Regions from separate parts of the Oxobacter pfennigii genome, predicted to be linked through region 2. Evidence: a T-box and tRNA genes for the amino acid it is inferred to sense, from the RefSeq annotation. Region 2 holds a T-box; the other holds one or more tRNA genes.
The links. The T-box of region 2 lies ahead of thrS (threonine--tRNA ligase). A T-box ahead of a tRNA ligase gene usually reads a tRNA of that ligase, here a tRNA-Thr.
Positions count from the first base shown of each region.

Region 1 (4,429 bases), on a different contig from region 2:
TGGAAGGCTCCATTAAGCAAATTATATCCATGGCAAGAGAAAAGGGTATTGTCATAAATGAAATCGACAGAGTGAAAATGGATGCCATGTCAGAGACAAGGAGCCATCAGGGTGTAATAGCAAATGTATCACCCTATACATATGTTGAGGTTGAAGATATATTGAATTTTGCGGCTGAAAGAAATGAAAAGCCTTTTATAGTGATACTTGATGAGATATATGATCCTCATAACTTAGGCTCAATTATAAGGACGGCTGATGCCAGCGGGGTTCACGGGATTATTATTTCCAAGCGCAGGGCTGTAGGCCTTACCCCTGCAGTTGCAAAAGCTTCAGCAGGCGCAATTGAATATGCGAAAGTTGCAAAGGTTACTAATATTTCTCAGACGATCCGTCAGCTTAAGGATAAAGGTGTATGGATAGTTGGTACCGATGCGGATGGAGAAAAGTCATATTACGAATCCGACTTAACCGGCCCCATAGCTCTTGTTGTAGGAAGCGAAGGAGAAGGGATGGGGAAACTTGTGAAGGAAAGCTGCGATTTTATTGTTAATCTGCCTATGAAAGGGAATATATCATCACTTAATGCCGGAGTAGCTGGTGCAATTGTAATGTATGAGATACTCAGACAAAGAATCTTAAAAGGCTAGGGTGAGGGCTTTGAAATATTTTTTAATTGTAGACGGCTATAATATGATAAATTCATGGCCTGAATTGAAAACCATAGGGGAGGACAACCTGGAGGATGCCAGAGTTAAGCTTACGGAGCTTTTGGAAAACTACAGAGCATATAAGGGTATTAAGGTCGTGGTTGTGTTCGATGCCCATATGGTTAAGGGAAGCATGGAAAAAAGGGAGTTTCATGGAGGGTTGGAGGTAGTATATACAAAAGAAAATGAGACTGCCGATGCTTTTATAGAAAAAGTGGTGGATGAAATTGGAAGAAAGCATAATGTGCTGGTAGCCACATCCGATTGGCTGGAGCAGCAGATTGTGCTTGGGAGAGGAGCAGCAAGAATCTCGGCAAGAGAGCTTAGGGAAGAAATGCTAAGAGCTCAGAAAATCATGCGGGACAAGTATAAAATCAAGCCTTCGGCAGAAAAGCAGAGCATAGAAAACAGGATCCAAGGGGAAGTTTTAGAAAAACTTGAGAAAATAAGGCGGGAGCGTTGATATTCCTTGACTTTGGTTTCGTAGTTAGGGTATAATCAATTTATGAATGTCGACCCTAAAAGCTTACTGGAGGCGGTATAATTGAAACATGACGCAAATGCCCGCGAGTACAACAACGATTCCTATGATCACATGCTGGATGAAGAGATCGTTCATCTTGCAAAGAATGGGGACGTGGAGGCCCAGGAATATCTGATAAATAAATATAAAAATTTTGTTAGGGCCAAAGCCAGGTCATATTTTCTTATTGGAGCCGATAGGGAAGACATCGTTCAGGAAGGTATGATTGGTCTTTATAAGGCTATTAGGGATTTTAGGCAGGACAAGCTTTCTTCTTTTAGAGCTTTTGCGGAGCTTTGTATAACCCGCCAGATTATCACTGCCATTAAAACTGCCACCAGACAAAAACATATACCCCTCAACTCATATATTTCTTTGAACAAGCCAATATATGATGAAGAATCGGACAGAACCCTTCTCGATATACTTTCCGGTACAAGGATATCCGATCCGGAGGAATTGATAATAAGCAGAGAAGAGCTTATTAACATAGAAGCTAAAATAGGTGAGGTTTTGAGCGGTTTAGAGTGGGAGGTATTAAGATCCTACCTTGACGGCAAATCCTATCAGGAGATTGCATGTGATCTGGACAGGCATGCTAAGTCAATTGATAACGCTCTGCAGAGAGTAAAAAGAAAATTGGAGAAATATTTAAAAATCAGGGAAATATAATACTATTGACATAGCAAAAAAAGCGGAGTAAAATATGATAGCGTGAAATTAGTTTTACACATTTCATAATTTAACGCAATAAATAAGCGGGTATAGCTCAATGGCAGAGTTCCGGCTTCCCAAGCCGGCCGTGCGGGTTCGATCCCCGTTACCCGCTCCAATGCGCTCATGTAGCTCAGTCGGCAGAGCACGTCCTTGGTAAGGACGAGGTCACCGGTTCAATCCCGGTCATGAGCTCCATTTTAATATTTTCACGCGGTACACCAGGTTAAGTTTATTTAATAAGCTTACATACATTCAATAAGGAGGAAAAAGAAATGGCAAAGGCAAAATTTGAGAGAAATAAGCCCCATGTAAATATTGGAACAATAGGACACGTAGACCATGGTAAGACAACATTAACAGCAGCAATAACATTTGTTTTATCAAAGGCAGGCGGAGCAGAAGCAATAAAATATGACGAAATAGACAAGGCGCCGGAAGAAAAAGAAAGAGGAATTACAATCAATACAGCACACGTAGAATACCAGACAGACACCAGGCACTATGCCCACGTTGACTGTCCGGGACATGCTGACTATGTAAAGAACATGATAACCGGAGCTGCACAGATGGACGGAGCAATCCTTGTTGTATCAGCAGCAGACGGTCCGATGCCACAGACAAGAGAGCACATACTTTTAGCACGTCAGGTTGGTGTACCATACATCGTAGTATTCTTGAACAAAGCAGATATGGTTGATGACCCTGAATTAATCGAATTGGTAGAAATGGAAGTAAGGGAATTATTAAACGAATATGAATTCCCGGGCGATGACACACCAATAATCGTAGGATCAGCATTGAAAGCACTAGAGAATGCAGATGATCCTGAAGCGACAAAATGCATCCATGATTTAATGGCAGCAGTAGACAGCTATATACCAACTCCTGAAAGACAGGTTGACAAACCATTCTTAATGCCTGTAGAAGACGTATTCACAATCACAGGACGTGGAACAGTTGCAACAGGAAGAGTGGAAAGAGGAATATTAAAAGTAGGGGACGAAGTAGAAATAGTAGGCTTATCAGAAGAAAAGAGAAAGACAGTAGTAACAGGAGTAGAAATGTTCAGAAAGCTCCTTGACCAGGCACAGGCAGGAGACAATATCGGAGCGCTTTTAAGAGGCGTGCAGAGGAATGAAATTGAAAGAGGACAGGTACTGTGCAAACCTGGTTCAATACTTCCACACAGCCATTACAAGGGCCAGGTATACGTATTAAAGAAAGAAGAAGGCGGAAGGCATACACCATTCTTCAACGGATACAGGCCACAGTTCTACTTCAGGACAACAGACGTAACAGGAACATTGCAGCTTCCAGCAGGAGTTGAAATGTGCATGCCTGGAGACAACATTACAATGGAGATCAAGCTTATCACAAACATAGCAATGGAAGAAGGCTTAAGATTTGCTATACGTGAAGGCGGTCATACAGTAGGATCCGGAGTTGTATCTGAGATATTAGACAAATAGTTTAATATATGGCAGAAGAAGATGGGGGTTACCCCTCTTCTTTTGCTGTTAAATAATATATTAATGCAAAGAGCGCAGTTGCCATTTATATAGTAGTAATGTAAATGATTGTTGATTTTTAAAAATATTTCGGTTAAAATATTGTAGTATTGATACACTATACAATAAATTACATTTGTAATGGCTTTTGCAAGCTGGTGTTGAATAAAATTTGACACTTTGGATAGATAATACTTAGGAGGTGTTGGTTGTGAGAGTCAAAATTACTTTAGCATGTTCAGAATGCAAACAGAGGAACTATAATTCAATGAAGAACAAGAAAAATGATCCTGATAGGCTTGAGATGAGCAAATACTGCAAATTCTGCAGAAAGCATACACCGCATAAGGAAACAAAATAGCACGGAAAGCTTGAGTATATAATTTCATGAATTTATATACTGGCTAAGAATGTGAATTGTTATGGCCTTAGAAGCAAAAGCTAAATCTGAAAAACTACCGAAGGGGATGAGTGACATGTTCAAAGGAGTTTTTGATTTTGTCGTTGATAGCAAAAACGAGTTTAAAAGAATAACCTGGCCTGATAAAGACAAAGTAATAAGATCAACAAGCGTGGTTTTGACAGCTATTGTACTACTGACATGTTTTGTCTGGCTCTTAGACTCTGTGTTTAATTTAGCTCTTAGTAATTTCTTGAAATTACTGAAATAGCGAAAAGGAGGTAGGGACGAAGTTTGTCCCTTGCAATATGGCAGAAAGCGCTAAATGGTATGTTGTCCATACCTATTCAGGATATGAAAATAAAGTAAAAGCTAATCTGGAAAAGACGATTGAAAACAGGAGTCTGCAAAATTTAATATCTGATGTCAAGGTCCCCATTGAAGAATCTGTTGAGATTAAAAACGGAAAGAAAAAGGTAGTTCAGAGGAAAACATACCCTGGATATGTACTCGTAAAGATGGTAATGAGTGATGAGTCCTGGTACGTAGTGAGAAATACTAGAGGTGTAAC
Region 1 covers NZ_LKET01000062.1:36,543-40,971, reverse strand. The annotation lists gene rlmB (23S rRNA (guanosine(2251)-2'-O)-methyltransferase RlmB) at 1-650, shown strand, start outside; gene OXPF_RS18985 (NYN domain-containing protein) at 661-1,173, shown strand; gene sigH (RNA polymerase sporulation sigma factor SigH) at 1,255-1,905, shown strand; tRNA gene OXPF_RS18975 (tRNA-Gly) at 1,992-2,065, shown strand; tRNA gene OXPF_RS18970 (tRNA-Thr) at 2,070-2,145, shown strand; gene tuf (elongation factor Tu) at 2,223-3,419, shown strand; gene rpmG (50S ribosomal protein L33) at 3,670-3,819, shown strand; gene secE (preprotein translocase subunit SecE) at 3,881-4,129, shown strand; gene nusG (transcription termination/antitermination protein NusG) at 4,167-4,429, shown strand, end outside.
Region 1: it encodes a tRNA-Thr, which carries the amino acid that the T-box ahead of thrS (threonine--tRNA ligase) is inferred to sense. The anticodon was not compared.

Region 2 (4,429 bases):
ATCCCGGTGACATTGCATATAATGTAGCAAGAGCTGCAAACTATGCTATATGCAATAAGCGATATACAGATACCAAGCTTCTTCAATGCTTGCATGACCTTGATATAAAGATTATAGACATAAGCCAGGGATATGCCAAATGCTCCATTTGCATTGTCAATGGCGATGCATTCATAACTTCCGATGAAGGTATATATAAAACGCTTATTAAAGAAGGTCTTGATGCCCTGAAAATAAGTCCCGGAAATATCGAGCTTAAAGGACTTGATTATGGATTTATCGGAGGTGCCTCCGGATTCATATCCGGTGACACTCTCGCATTTACAGGGCATTTAAAAAGGCATCCTGATTATGCAGCAATAAAAAATTTTTTAGAAAAGCATAACAAAAAAATAAAAAATTTGGATGAATATGAACTTATGGATACGGGAACAATAATTCCCTTAAAAGAACAAAAAGGTGAAGAAAACTGCTAATACATAAATTTATTACCTGTATATGACTGCATGATACACACATACTATAAAAAAGAAGGGAGTGAGTTTTAATGCTGCTATTATCTCTGGGGTTTACCTCGGATAAATGTGATGTATATGAAAAGATAAACCGGTTATCTTCAGGTTTTAAAGATAAGGGTATCAATATAAAGTTTGTTGAAAATGATGACGGCCGTATGCATTTTATAAAATGCTTTGTAAAAGACGAAGATTCTTTAAGCTGCGATTTGAAGGATGTAAAAAGGCGTTTTGATGTTCATGCAGCCAACCTGATATATGAGATTATTATCGATAACTATCAGATGGATATAATCAACAGAATCATAAAGAACAACTATTATTATCTTAAGGCAACGGAGATCGGAGAAATATCAAAAAAATGTGCCGATGTTTTAACAGGAGCAAATCTTAATACAAACGAAAACTATATGGCTTTTATAAGCATGAAGAACACAATAATTAACAAGGTTCATGAATATTTAAGCGAAAACACTGATATAATGATAGATGGATTCTTAAGGTTCAGGCTTAAGGATATAAATATGGAGGTTAATGAGATAGTCGACAGGGTGGTTGAGGAGTATCTCATTGAGAAGGAATACAATGAGTTTATAAAGCTCTTAAAATATTTTGTTGAGATCCAGGAAAGCAGGATTGAAATAGTAAATATTGTAATCAATATAGATGGAAGCTACAGCATGTATGATGACAATCTTAACAGGATTTCCGGTGAGGCGTTAAAAGAACTCATCGGTGACGGTTTAGACGGGGAACAGAATTTGGACGATTTGCTTGTAAGTTCTCTCATAACCATGGCTCCCATGTTTATAATAATCCATAATGCCGCCAATATACGCAACAAGGAGATAATTGAAACTATAAAAAGCGTTTTTTCAGACAGGGTGAAAATATGCTCAGGATGCGATTTATGCTTAAAAAGGAATCCGGCACACAAATTCTAAGGTAATTTATATATCTGTTTACAATATATAGTATAAAAAGTTGACATCAGTATAAAATAATCATATAATATAAAAAAGCAATGATGAGGATGAGTAAGTTAATTACAGCCATAAGAGAGGAGTGCCAGGCGGTGTAAGCATTCCGGGCTAGTGTTTTCTGAATACCACCTCTGAGCTCGCATCTGAATTAAGTAAGAATGCGCGTTGACTGCGTTAAAGTTTTAAGTGGGTTTTTATCAATTTGGGTGGAACCACGGGAATAATACTCTCGTCCCTGCGTGTGGGACAGGAGTTTTTTTATTTTTATAGATTTGAAAGGAGTTAAACAAGATGGTAAAGGTAACATTAAAAGACGGTTCGGTAAAGGAATATGATTCAGAAGTAACCATATTAAAAATTGCAGAAAGCATAAGCGCCGGCCTGGCAAGGGCAGCACTGGGAGGAAGGATAGATAAAGAAGTGGCTGAATTAAACGATACGGTTGATAAGGATTCAAATGTCAGCATACTTACTTTTGATGATGAAGATGGAAAGAAGATTTTCAGACACACTACCTCCCATATATTAGCCCAAGCTGCAAAAAGGCTGTATCCTGACATAAAGCTGGCAATAGGACCGGCGATAGACAACGGATATTATTATGATTTCGATGCGGATTTTTCATTTACACCGGAGATACTTGAAAAGTTAGAAAATGAAATGAAAAATATCGTCAAGGAAGATTTAAAGCTTGAGAAATTCATACTTCCTCGGAGTGAAGCCATAAAGCTCATGGAGGAAAAAGGCGAACCATATAAAGTGGAGTTAATCAAAGACCTCCCTGAGGACTCAGTTATTTCATTCTATAAACAGGGCGATTTTGTTGACCTTTGCGCAGGCCCTCATCTTCCTTCAACAGGAAGGGTAAAGGCCTTTAAGCTTTTATCCGTTGCCGGTGCGTACTGGAGGGGCGATGAAAAGAATAAAATGCTTCAGAGGATTTATGGCACTTCCTTTGCTAAAAAATCCGACCTGGATGATTATTTAAATATGCTGGAGGAAGCAAAAAAGAGAGATCACAGGAAATTGGGAAAGGAGCTTGATTTGTTTAGCATCCAGGAAGAAGGCCCCGGTTTTCCTTTCTTCCATCCTAAGGGCATGGTTTTAAGAAACGAGCTTGAAAATTTCTGGAAGAAGCTTCACGTTAAAAACGGTTACAGTGAGATAAAGACACCTATAATACTTTGCGAGGATTTATGGCATCAGTCGGGGCACTGGGATCATTACAAGGATAATATGTATTTTACTAAGATTGACGGAGCAGATTATGCAATAAAACCCATGAACTGCCCAGGGGGTATATTGGTTTATAAAACTCAGTTGCACAGCTACAGGGATTTGCCTTTAAGGATGGGAGAGCTTGGTCTTGTCCACAGGCATGAATTATCCGGCGCACTCCACGGACTTATGAGGGTAAGAAACTTCACGCAGGACGACGCTCATATATATATGACCCCCGAACAGATAACAGATGAGGTCATAGGTGTAATAAATCTTGATGATTATATATATAAGCTCTTTGGTTTCAAATACAATGTAGAATTGTCAACAAGGCCGGAAAAATCCATGGGAAGCGATGAAGACTGGGAAAGGGCGACGGAAGCGCTAAGAGAAGCCTTGGAAGCTGTAAACCTTCCATATAAGATAAACGAAGGAGACGGAGCTTTCTACGGTCCTAAAATAGACTTTCATCTTCAGGATGCATTGGGACGTACATGGCAGTGCGGTACAATACAGTTGGACTTCCAGATGCCCGAAAGGTTTGATTTGACTTATGTAGGCCCGGACGGTGAAAAGCACAGGCCGGTCATGATTCACAGGACAATTTTTGGAAGCATTGAAAGATTTATCGGTATTTTAACGGAGCACTTTGCCGGTGCATTTCCTGTATGGTTAGCCCCTGTTCAGGTAAAAATAATGGGTATAACCGATAATCAGAAGGAATATGTTAAGAAAATTGAGAAATTGTTATTAGATGCGGATGTCAGAGCCGAGGTTGATTTAAGGAATGAAAAGATAGGCTTTAAAATAAGGGAAGCACAGCTTCAGAAAATTCCTTACATGCTGGTGGTAGGCGATAAGGAAATGCTGAACAATGAAGTGGCTGTAAGGGACAGGAAGCAAGGCGATATGGGAACAATGAGCATAGAAGCATTTGCTGAAATGATAAAGGGAAAGATCAGGGATAAATCCATTGATTAATGTCATATAATAAAAGTTGACAAAATAAAACTATGGTGATAAACTAAGCTAGTAAAACAAAGCAGAAGTTCCGCTTCTCACCTTGCGACAGGGTCAGTAAGGTTAATATGCAGGTATTTTAAATTTCTTGTATATCTATGCGGATAGGCTTGCTCTATCCGCTTTTATTTTTACTTACTTATTTCATGGAGGTGAAAATTATTAGCAAAGAACAGTTAATTAATGAGGAGATTAGGGATAAGGAAATTCGCCTAATCGATTCAAACGGTGAACAACTCGGTATAGTGCCTACCAAGAAGGCCCTTGAGCTTGCAGAAAGCAAGCAGCTTGATCTTGTGATGATAGCAGAACAGGCAAAGCCGCCGGTATGCAAAATCATGGATTACAGAAAGTATTTATACGAAATCTCCAAGAAGGAGAAGGAAGCCAGAAAAAATCAGAAAGTAATCAATATTAAGGAAATTAGATTCAGTCCTAATATTGAAGAGCATGACATCAGTGTCAAGGCTAAAAATGCTGAAAAATTCCTTAAAGATGGAGACAAAGTAAAAGTTACTGTAAGATTCAGAGGCAGGGAAACCGATTATTCACACATCGGACAGAATCTTCTCAAAGGATTCTATGAACGATTAAGTTCTGTCGGGGACATTGAAAAAGAAGCCAAGATGGAAGGTAGAAATCTTATTATGATTTTAAAACCAAAGAAATCATAAATCTATAAGGAGGAAA
Region 2 covers NZ_LKET01000068.1:11,511-15,939, reverse strand. The annotation lists gene OXPF_RS19405 (DUF6873 family GME fold protein) at 1-476, shown strand, start outside; gene ytxC (putative sporulation protein YtxC) at 548-1,459, shown strand; T-box leader at 1,531-1,738, shown strand; gene thrS (threonine--tRNA ligase) at 1,790-3,700, shown strand; ribosomal protein L20 leader region at 3,754-3,876, shown strand; gene infC (translation initiation factor IF-3) at 3,886-4,413, shown strand.